2 regions of the Planococcus sp. TJ-302 genome follow, and region 2 is predicted to be linked to the other one. Evidence: predicted binding sites of a transcription regulator. Region 2 holds the regulator's gene; the other holds the start of a gene.

Region 1 (4,843 bases), on a different contig from region 2:
TCGTCGACGATTGGAGAAATTTCTTTTAAACGTTTGCGGTCAGAAAGCAATTGCAATGTGTTTAGAACATATACATTCGCCTGTCCGAAAAGGTTGGAAATAACGGTTTTCTTTTCAGTTGCTTCCAATTTCGGGGAACTTAATAGTTCCAGCAGTTCTGGGTTTGCTACGAAAGCTTTTTGCACTTCGCGAAGATCCAGTTCCACTTCCACTGAAGCGCCGTGTTTTTTAGCGATTTCGAACAGTGCTAGTGCGTAGCGTTCTGAAGCTTGACTCATTGCACTTCGCCTGCCTTCGCAATCGTTTCGTTAATCAATTGGCGGTTGTCTTCTTCAGAAATTTCTTTGTTGAGAACTTTAGATGCTGCAAGCAATGACAATGCCACAACTTCTTCGCGCACTGCTGCCATCGCTTTATCTTTTTCGTTTGCAATTTCTTGAACTGCAGACTCTTTCATGCGGCCAGATTCAGCACGCGCAGTTGCGATCAGTTCCTGACGCGAAACTTCGCCTTGCTTTTTAGCATTTTCTACGATCTCTTGCGCTTGAACACGCGCTTCTTTTAACAAGCTGCGTTGTTCTTCAAGCAATTTAGCGGATTCTTGGCGGCTGTTTTCAGCCGTTTCGATTTCGCTGGCGATCAAATCTTCCCGCTGCTGCATGATGCCCATCAAAGGACCCCAAGCGAATTTCTTCAGCAAGAACAGCAATACTAGAAAGACGACAAGTGTCGCGATGATGTCTCCACCATTCAAAAATTCTGCATGTCCATCAGTTGCACCAAGTACAAGGTGATCAAAAAACACGATTGTTTCACTCCCTTCAAGAGCCTAAAATCCGGATTCTTCTATTTAGTAAAATCTATTGATTTCAAAGATGTTGTTTCAAGATCAAATGGTGTCATACAAACATAAATGGCGAAAAACATGCCGAAGCATTCCCGCCATTCTGCTTGATATTGACTAGATTGCTCACACCCCTTGAATTTAAACGGATGCTTGCGCTTTTCTTTGTCCAGCTGCAGTGCCCAGCCCCTCGAGACGCTTCAGTCTGACCAGCAATGGCAAAGTACGCCATTACCGGTCAGACTTCCAGCGCTTATCAGGGCTAACCAGGCACTTCCGCTTTTCTCTAATACTATTGGTTCATTACGATGAACGCGATTACTACAGCAATGATCGGCAATGCCTCAACCAAAGCTACCCCGATGAACATAGTTGTTTGAAGAACGCCGCGTGCTTCTGGCTGGCGAGCGATACCTTCTACTGTTTTTGAAACGATAAGTCCGTTACCAATACCTGCACCTAGTGCTGCTAAACCTACTGCGATTGCTGCTGCTAATAAACCTAATGAACCTGTCATTGTGATGTGTCCTCCTCAGGATAGTTGTTTTTTTGTTGCTCTGCTAGGAGCGTTTTATACTCAATGGTCTTCGCTGACTTTATGCGATAAATAAACCATCGTTAACATAACGAAAATGAATGCTTGGATTGCCCCGATAAAGATCGAGAATCCTTGCCATACCATCATCGGAAGGAATGCAGCGGCAAAACCGAATACACTTGCTCCGCCGAGTCCGGCCAATAGTGCAAGAAGAATTTCTCCTGCGTAAATGTTTCCGTAAAGACGCAGACCGAGTGTCAGCGTATTTGCGAATTCCTCAATGATCTTAAGCGGGAAAAGGAATGGCATCGGTTTGAAGTAATCCGCACCGTACCCTTTCAGCCCTTTCAGCTTGATGCCATAATAATGGCTCAAGATGATAACCATTGCTGCCAGCGTCATTGTTACAATCGGGTCAGCTGTTGGTGATTTCCACCAAAGATTGCCGTTGACAATGATTGAGAAAGGGAGACCTAACATATTCGATACAAAGATGAACATGATTAGCGTTATTCCCAGCACATGGAACCTGCCGCCTGTTTTCCAGTCCATATTGCTTTTAATGATGCCCTTGACGAAATCCATGATCCATTCCATGAAGTTCTGCATGCCCGTAGGCTTCAGTTTCAAATTTCGTGTAGCGATAAAAGCAATGAGGAAAACGATAACAGCGGCTACAATTAGCATCAAAACATTCGACATGTTGAACCAGAGGCCGAATATCTCACGAGTTGGAGCGCCGTGATCCACGATAGTTTCACCTCTCTTTCACTTTTCTTAATGGTGTTTCACGTGATAGATAATCCGTTCTGCCAATAACAGAACATAAGGGATCATCAATCCAATTACTGTACTGACCAAGTGAACTTGCTCTGCGAAAAGAATAGCTATCGCAACAGCGGCAACACCTGATGCAAACCGTAATGCCGTTCCAAGCGAACGAACCTTCGAGCCTTCTGCCACCGCCCGGTCGAATTTTTCCATCCGGCGAACCAAAATCCACATATTATAAATGCCGAACAAGGATCCTATGATGAGGCCTGCAAAAATCGCTTGAAATGGGGTCAATCCCCAGCCTAAAACGAAAGCTGCCAGAATGAAATACATCATCTTTTTTAGCCGTTCATAAATTTCCCTAAGTCCATCCATTTTCTACTGGTCTCCTGATTCGAATTTTCGGACGGTCTGAAGCATTGCCCATACTCCGAGAGCTAATCCCGCAAGCAGGAAAATGATCAGAAATAGCGGGGCGGTTCCTAATTGTTCATCGAGCCACATACCTGTGAACAGACCGATGAGCACGGACCCGACAAGTTGTGAGAGGATGGCGCTATAAAGTGCCATCGCTTGTAAGGGACTTTTTGTTGGGCGCATGATAAACCCCTCGAGTTTCGTTTTGATTTGACTTAAACCCTTAAAAAAGAGCAGTCGCATCAGGCTTCCAGAACAACATCTTTATGTATGAAAACCCTCTCATGCATACCCTTTGTAAGCATACATTAGGGGTAAATTCATGTCAATTGGATGAAGTGAAAAACATCACAAGCGATTTAGAGCCGACATATTGTTGACAAATTTGAAAACAAATGTCCATAGCGTCTTCTAGTTCTTACTTCTTCTCAAAATACGCATGCAAAGCTTCCACAATCCGGCGGGACGCAAAACCGTCGCCATACGGGTTCGAAGCTTGCGACATGCGCTTATATGCTTCTTCGTCCGTCAGCAATTCTTTCGCCATGCGGTAGATGTCTTCTTCCTCCGTGCCGGCGAGCTTCAAAGTGCCCGCTTCAATTCCTTCTGGACGTTCAGTCGTGTCACGCAATACGAGAACCGGCTTGCCGAGCGATGGAGCTTCCTCCTGCACGCCGCCTGAATCTGTGAGAATGATGAACGAACGCGCTGCAAAGTTATGGAAATCCAATACTTCAAGCGGCGGGATCAAATGGATTCTCGGATCTTCGCCAAGCACTTCTTCCGCAACTTCACGGACAGCCGGATTCAAATGCACCGGATAAACCACTTGCACATCGTCATGTTCAGAAATGAGGCGTTTGATAGCGCGGAACATATTGCGCATCGGGTCTCCCAAATTCTCACGGCGGTGCGCAGTCAACAAAATCAGGCGGTCGCTGCCGATCTTATCAAGGATTGGATGGCTATAATGCTCTTGGACCGTCGTCTTCAATGCGTCGATTGCGGTATTGCCGGTGATATAGATCGATGCTTCTTTTTTGTTTTCCGACCGTAGATTCTGCGCGGACTTTTCAGTCGGCGCGAAATGGATATCCGTCAAGACACCCGTCAATTGGCGGTTCATCTCTTCTGGGTAAGGCGAATATTTATTGAACGTACGCAGCCCGGCTTCGACGTGGCCGACAGCGATCTGGTTATAGAACGCTGCAAGTCCAGCAACGAAAGTTGTGGTCGTATCGCCGTGGACAAGCACGATATCCGGTTTTGCCTCTTTCATGATGCTGTCCAAGCCTTCAAGGGCACGGGTTGTTACACCGCTTAGCGTCTGGCGGTCTTTCATGATATTCAAGTCGAAGTCCGGCGTAATCTTGAACGTCTCAAGGACTTGGTCAAGCATTTCCCGGTGCTGTGCAGTGACTGCCACTAACGGCTCGATTGTTTCAGGATGCTTTTGGAGTTCCAACACTAGAGGAGCCATTTTGATGGCTTCCGGCCGTGTGCCGAAAATCGTCATTACTTTCCACTTTTTCGTCAAGGTTTATCCCGCCTTTTCACTTCATTGTCCAGACTCCGGTGGCCAACCCTTCGAGGTCGCTTCGGTTTTGCCAACAATGGCAAAGTCCCCATTGCAGCAAACCCTCCAGCGCTTGTCAGGGCTAAACGGCCACCTGCGCTTTTCTTGCTTACTTAGTTCCGAATAAACGGTCTCCGGCGTCTCCTAGACCCGGAACGATATAGCCATGGTCATTCAGCTTTTCATCAAGCGCTGCGATGTAAATATCGACATCCGGATGCGCTTGCTGCAATGCTTCCACGCCTTCAGGAGCGGCGATGATGCACATAAAACGGATTTTTTTCGCTCCGCGTTTTTTCAATGAATTAACAGCTTCAACTGCCGAACCGCCAGTAGCGAGCATCGGATCGACCACGATGAATTCACGTTCTTGCACGTCGGAAGGCAATTTCAAGTAGTATTCAACCGGCTGCAAAGTTTCTGGGTCACGGTACAAGCCGATATGCCCTACTTTTGCTGCTGGGATCAATTTTAAAATTCCATCGACCATGCCGATGCCGGCACGGAGAATCGGAACAACTCCTAGTTTTTTGCCTGACAACACATTGGACTTGGCCATTTGGACAGGAGTCTCGACTTCAATTTCCTCTAACGGAAGATCACGCGTGATTTCAAAAGCCATCAACGTAGCGATTTCATCGACAAGCTCGCGAAATTCTTTTGTGCCTGTTGATTTGTCACGGATGTAAGTCAA
Region 2 (4,843 bases):
GCATCGGCTTTGTCGCCACCATAATCCTCGTGCTTCGGGACAAGCGCTTTTTCGATATCTGGAAAGGCAAAAAAACGAGCCTACCGATGGCATTCCTTTGGGGAGCCCTCGGCTTCTTGCTGCTGCTAATTGGGCAGTCGCTTGCTGTCATGATTGAAATGGCCATCGGCATCGATCCCGGATCGGAGAACACGATGGCGCTCGTCAGCGTTGCTGAAGTTGTGCCGCTTACGATACTCGCAATCGTCCTATTCGCCCCGGTCCTTGAAGAACTTGTATTCCGCCGCGTCATTTTCGGCTCACTGAACCAAACAACGAACTTTTGGGTTGCTACTGCCGTCAGTGCATTGGCGTTCGGGCTTGTCCACATGGAAATGACACACTTGCTGACGTATTTTTCCACCGGCCTGGTGCTCGCATTCCTTTACCAGAAAACAAAACGCATCATCACTCCAATTATCGCGCACATCCTGCTGAACGGCTATGTCATGGCCATCCAGCTCAACATGGATAAGATCCAAGGATTCTTGAAAGAATTGGAGAAAATCCAATAACAACTGCATAACAAAAAAAGCCTTCCCCGATTTAATTCGGTGGAAGGCTTTCTTGTTGTTCGATGATTTGCTGCTGCTGCTCTGCTTTCAAAAACTTGCGGTAGCCAATTTTGGCGATGACGACACTGAACTCATAAAGCACGATTAACGGCAGTGTAACAATCATATGTGAGACAATGTCCGGCGGCGTGATGAACGCCGCGATGATCACCAATCCAAGATACGAATACTTGCGGTATTTCGTCATCAGCATCGGCGTAATAAAACCGAGCCTTGTCAGGAACAGCATCAATACCGGCAGCTGGAAAATCAAGCCGAACGGCAGGGTGATTTGGAACAGGAATTGGAAATATTCATTGATCCCGATGGTTTCCTGGATATCCATGTTGTCAGAGATATTCAGCATAAAACCGATTACATAAGGAAACAGGACCAAATAGGAAAAAGCGATCCCGCCTAAAAACAAGATTAAGGAAAACGGAATATAGCTTAGCGTCGCTCGCCGTTCTTTTTCAAGAAGTCCCGGGCTGATAAACGCCCAGAATTGATACATGATCACGGGCGAAGTGAAGATCAACGCTAAAATCATCGTTACCTGCATAAAAATCTTGAGTGGATCCGTAATTTTGAACGCGTTCAAGGTAAGATTTTTCGCTTCTTCTGTATATTGCAGATACTGAATCAACGGTTGGGCAAGGAAAAAGCTGACAATGAGCGCTAATACAAAGAAAACGACTACAATGGTGAGCCGTTTTCTCAATTCAACTATATGTTCAACTAAGGTCATATCTTTTTCTGTCATCAGACAAACATCCTAACGTATTTCCTTTTGCTCTTCTTTCTTTTTCAAATCTACTTTCTGATCGTCGTCATCATCTACAAGTCCTTTTGTAGCATTTTTGAACTCACGCAAAGACGAACCAAACGCTTTCCCGAGTTCCGGCAACTTTTTAGGGCCGAAAACAAGTAAAGCAACAACTCCGATAACGATGATACTCATTGGACCTGGCATACGAGGCACCTCCTGTATTATGGCTCTATTCTACATCATTCGAGCCCTTTTGGCTATTTCGAGAAACCCTTCAAATGTGAAGATTTTAAGTCAATGCTGCTTGATCTGGTAGATCAGCGTCTGCAGCTCGACGGACAAGTCAATGGTCTGTACGCGGATATGGTCCGGCACTGCAATGCGCACCGGCGTAAAGTTTAGTATGCCCTTGATGTCAGTTTTCGCAAGGCGATCGGTCACTTCTTGTGCTGACCTCGACGGCACAGTCAGGATGACCACTTCGATGCCGCATTCGGTGATCTTCTCTTCAATGCGGTCCGGATGATAAGTGTCGATGCCACTGATCCGTTCGCCTTCAAGCGGACTGTTTGTATCGAAAGCCAGCACGATTTTCGTATTGTGGTTGCGCTGAAAATTGTATTTGAGGAATGCGCTGCCGAGATGGCCGACGCCGATCAACGCAACGTTCGTCGCTTCATCTTGATCCAAAGTCTTGCGGAAGAATTCAAGCAAGCCCTGGACATCGTAGCCATAGCCTTTTTTGCCGAATGCCCCGAGGTAGGAAAAATCGCGGCGGATCGTAGCGGAATCGATTTTCATCGCTTCACTCAATTCCTGCGATGAAATCCGCTTTTGTCCGGCGTTCGCGAAATTCTGGATAAAACGGTAATATAGCGGCAGGCGTTTTGTCGTCGCCTGCGGAATTTTCGTTGGTTCGTGCAGCATGCCAGCTTACCTCCTGAGGTCTTGTCAAATCGATACTATCTTACATTAGGAACCTCCAGATGTAAAGCTGGCTTTATTGCGGACAGCCGCCCTATGGGCTACACTTGAAGTAGAATTGAGGTGACCCGCATGATAGTACTGCAAGTAAACCAAGTCCATAAATCGTTCGGCGCAGATGAGATTCTCTCAGGCGTCAAACTGGAAGTCCAACACCGCGACCGCGTTGCACTCGTAGGCCGCAACGGCGCGGGCAAATCGACGCTTTTGAAAATCATATCCGGTGAGATGTCTTATGACAGCGGCGAAATCATCATGCCGAAAGATTTGACCATCGGTTATTTGGAACAACAGAACGACCTGGAATCCGACGCGACCGTGTGGGAGGAAATGATGACGATTTTCACTCATTTCCGCGAACAGGAAGCGCAGCTCCGCCGCCTCGAAGCCCAGATGGCTGAGCAAGAAGTACATGACGATGCAGAGCTGTACGACAAGGTCATGAAAGAGTATGACACGCTCCAGCATGATTTCAAGGATGCCGGTGGCTACCAGTTCGAATCTGATACCCGCGCCATCCTCCACGGCATGAAATTCTATGCGGACGACTACGGCAAAAAGGTCGTATCTTTGTCCGGCGGGCAAAAGACGCGGCTCATGCTGGCGAAACTTCTGCTGTCCAAGCCACAGCTATTGATCCTCGATGAACCGACAAACCATCTTGACATTGAAACGCTGAGCTGGCTCGAGAACTATTTGAAGAATTATCCCGGCGCCCTGCTGATTGTATCGCATGACCGCTACTTCCTCGACCAGGTCGTAACGCTTGTTTATGAAGTGGCACGGCATCGCGTTAAAAAGTACACAGGCAATTACAGCCGCTATCTGGACGAGAAAGCGAAGCAATATGACCTTGACATGAAACAGTTTGAAAAGCAGCAAGGCGAAAAAGCCAAGCTCGAAGATTATGTTCAGCGCAACCTGGTGCGGGCATCGACGACAAAGATGGCGCAGAGCCGCCGCAAGATCCTGGAAAAAACAGAATGGATGGGGGCACCGGACGGCAGCGAAAAATCCGCACGTTTCGGCTTTACAATCGACAAACAAAGCGGCAATGATGTGCTGACCGCCAATTCACTGGCTATCGGCTATAGTGGCGAGCCGGTCTCAAAAGACATTTCGCTGAAGCTGTACCGCCAGGAAAGCATGGCACTTGTTGGGCCGAACGGCGTCGGCAAGTCGACCCTGCTGAAGACGATTATGAAAGAACTCAAGCCCCTTGCCGGCGATATCCATTACGGCACAGGCATCCAGTTCGGCTATTACGACCAGGAACAGGCCAACTTAAAAGGAAATAAACTATTATTGAATGAACTATGGGATGAATACCCGCTAATCAATGAAAAGGAAATCCGCGGCATCCTCGGGCGTTTCCTGTTTTCCGGAGATGATGTATTAAAGCCGATTTCTACGCTATCCGGCGGCGAAAAAGCCCGCGTCGCGCTCGCCAAGCTGATGATGCAAAAAGCCAATGTGCTGCTGTTGGATGAGCCGACAAACCATTTGGACCTTGACAGCAAAGAAGTGCTGGAAAATGCATTGATCGATTATCCTGGCACCATCCTTTTCGTGTCCCATGACCGGTATTTCATGAACCGCATCGGCACGAAAGTCATTGAACTGACCCAAGACGGCGCAACGGAATACCTTGGCAACTACGATTATTACGTAGAGAAAAAGCTTGAGATGGAAGAGCTGGCCGCACTTGAAGCGGACCAATCCACTGTGGCAGTGAAAGCTGCTCCAGCAGCGACAACTTCCCAAATCGACAAAGGTGCAAAGAAATTGGAACGCCAGCTTTTGCGCCAAACAGAGGAAACTGAGCTGGAAATGGAAAAGCTCGACGCGCAGATTTCCGAAATCGAAGAGCAGCTTTGCCTCCCAGAAGTATTCCAGGACCACGAACGGGTACTGCCTTTGCAGACTCAATTGGAAAGCTTGAAAGAACAGCAGGAAGAAAAAATGTCCGCATGGCTGGAATTACAGGAACAGATTGAAAAAGTGAACAGTTGACCGTATACATCTGTATACGGTTTTTTCTTTTTCTATATCTAGGTCAATACCTATTTGCGAAATAATTATTTCCACAAAGTTGTACACATCCAAAGAAGTGCAATAACAGCTATCAACAGACTTTTCCACATTATCCACAATTCAATTAAATGTTATCCACATAGTTTTCCAGTGTAGAGGCTACAATATGTAGGTAAACGGCTGTTTTTCATAGAGTTATGAACAGCTTATTCACAATTTGTGCATAAGTACAAATGTTCTCTATTGACAGTCAAAGGATCAATTGTGCATAAAAAAGCTCAATTATGTACGAAAAAGCTCGGCAGGAACCGTGAAATCCGGGTTTCTGCCGAGCTTTTTTCAATTCCAGGAAGCAAGTTCCATTCCCGGCCGTCCATTCATAGCCATCGTTCCTCGTATGCCTTTTTCGAACATGACCGTTCCGGCCGCAGCGATCATCGCTGCATTATCTGTACATAAAGCA

The links. The regulator Rex, encoded in region 2, represses fermentation and respiration genes when NADH is low (regulators of the CRP and FNR family bind a similar motif). The targets are predictions, from matches to a motif close to TTGTGAAATATTTCACAA.
Region 1: the regulator Rex is predicted to act here: its motif matches at 2,910-2,927, upstream of AC4EHB_RS07425 (AtpZ/AtpI family protein).

Annotation. Positions count from the first base shown of each region.
Region 1 is NZ_JBZDOI010000001.1:1,515,551-1,520,393, forward strand. Features, by position in the region: gene AC4EHB_RS07400 (F0F1 ATP synthase subunit delta) at 1-278, opposite strand, end outside; gene atpF (F0F1 ATP synthase subunit B) at 275-805, opposite strand; gene atpE (F0F1 ATP synthase subunit C) at 1,137-1,361, opposite strand; gene atpB (F0F1 ATP synthase subunit A) at 1,422-2,132, opposite strand; gene AC4EHB_RS07420 (ATP synthase subunit I) at 2,160-2,531, opposite strand; gene AC4EHB_RS07425 (AtpZ/AtpI family protein) at 2,535-2,756, opposite strand; gene wecB (non-hydrolyzing UDP-N-acetylglucosamine 2-epimerase) at 2,992-4,110, opposite strand; gene upp (uracil phosphoribosyltransferase) at 4,259-4,843, opposite strand, start outside.
Region 2 is NZ_JBZDOI010000002.1:384,248-389,090, forward strand. Features, by position in the region: gene AC4EHB_RS12725 (CPBP family intramembrane glutamic endopeptidase) at 1-554, shown strand, start outside; gene tatC (twin-arginine translocase subunit TatC) at 586-1,356, opposite strand; gene AC4EHB_RS12735 (twin-arginine translocase TatA/TatE family subunit) at 1,369-1,566, opposite strand; gene AC4EHB_RS12740 (redox-sensing transcriptional repressor Rex) at 1,657-2,289, opposite strand; gene AC4EHB_RS12745 (ABC-F family ATP-binding cassette domain-containing protein) at 2,419-4,359, shown strand; gene tsaD (tRNA (adenosine(37)-N6)-threonylcarbamoyltransferase complex transferase subunit TsaD) at 4,720-4,843, opposite strand, start outside.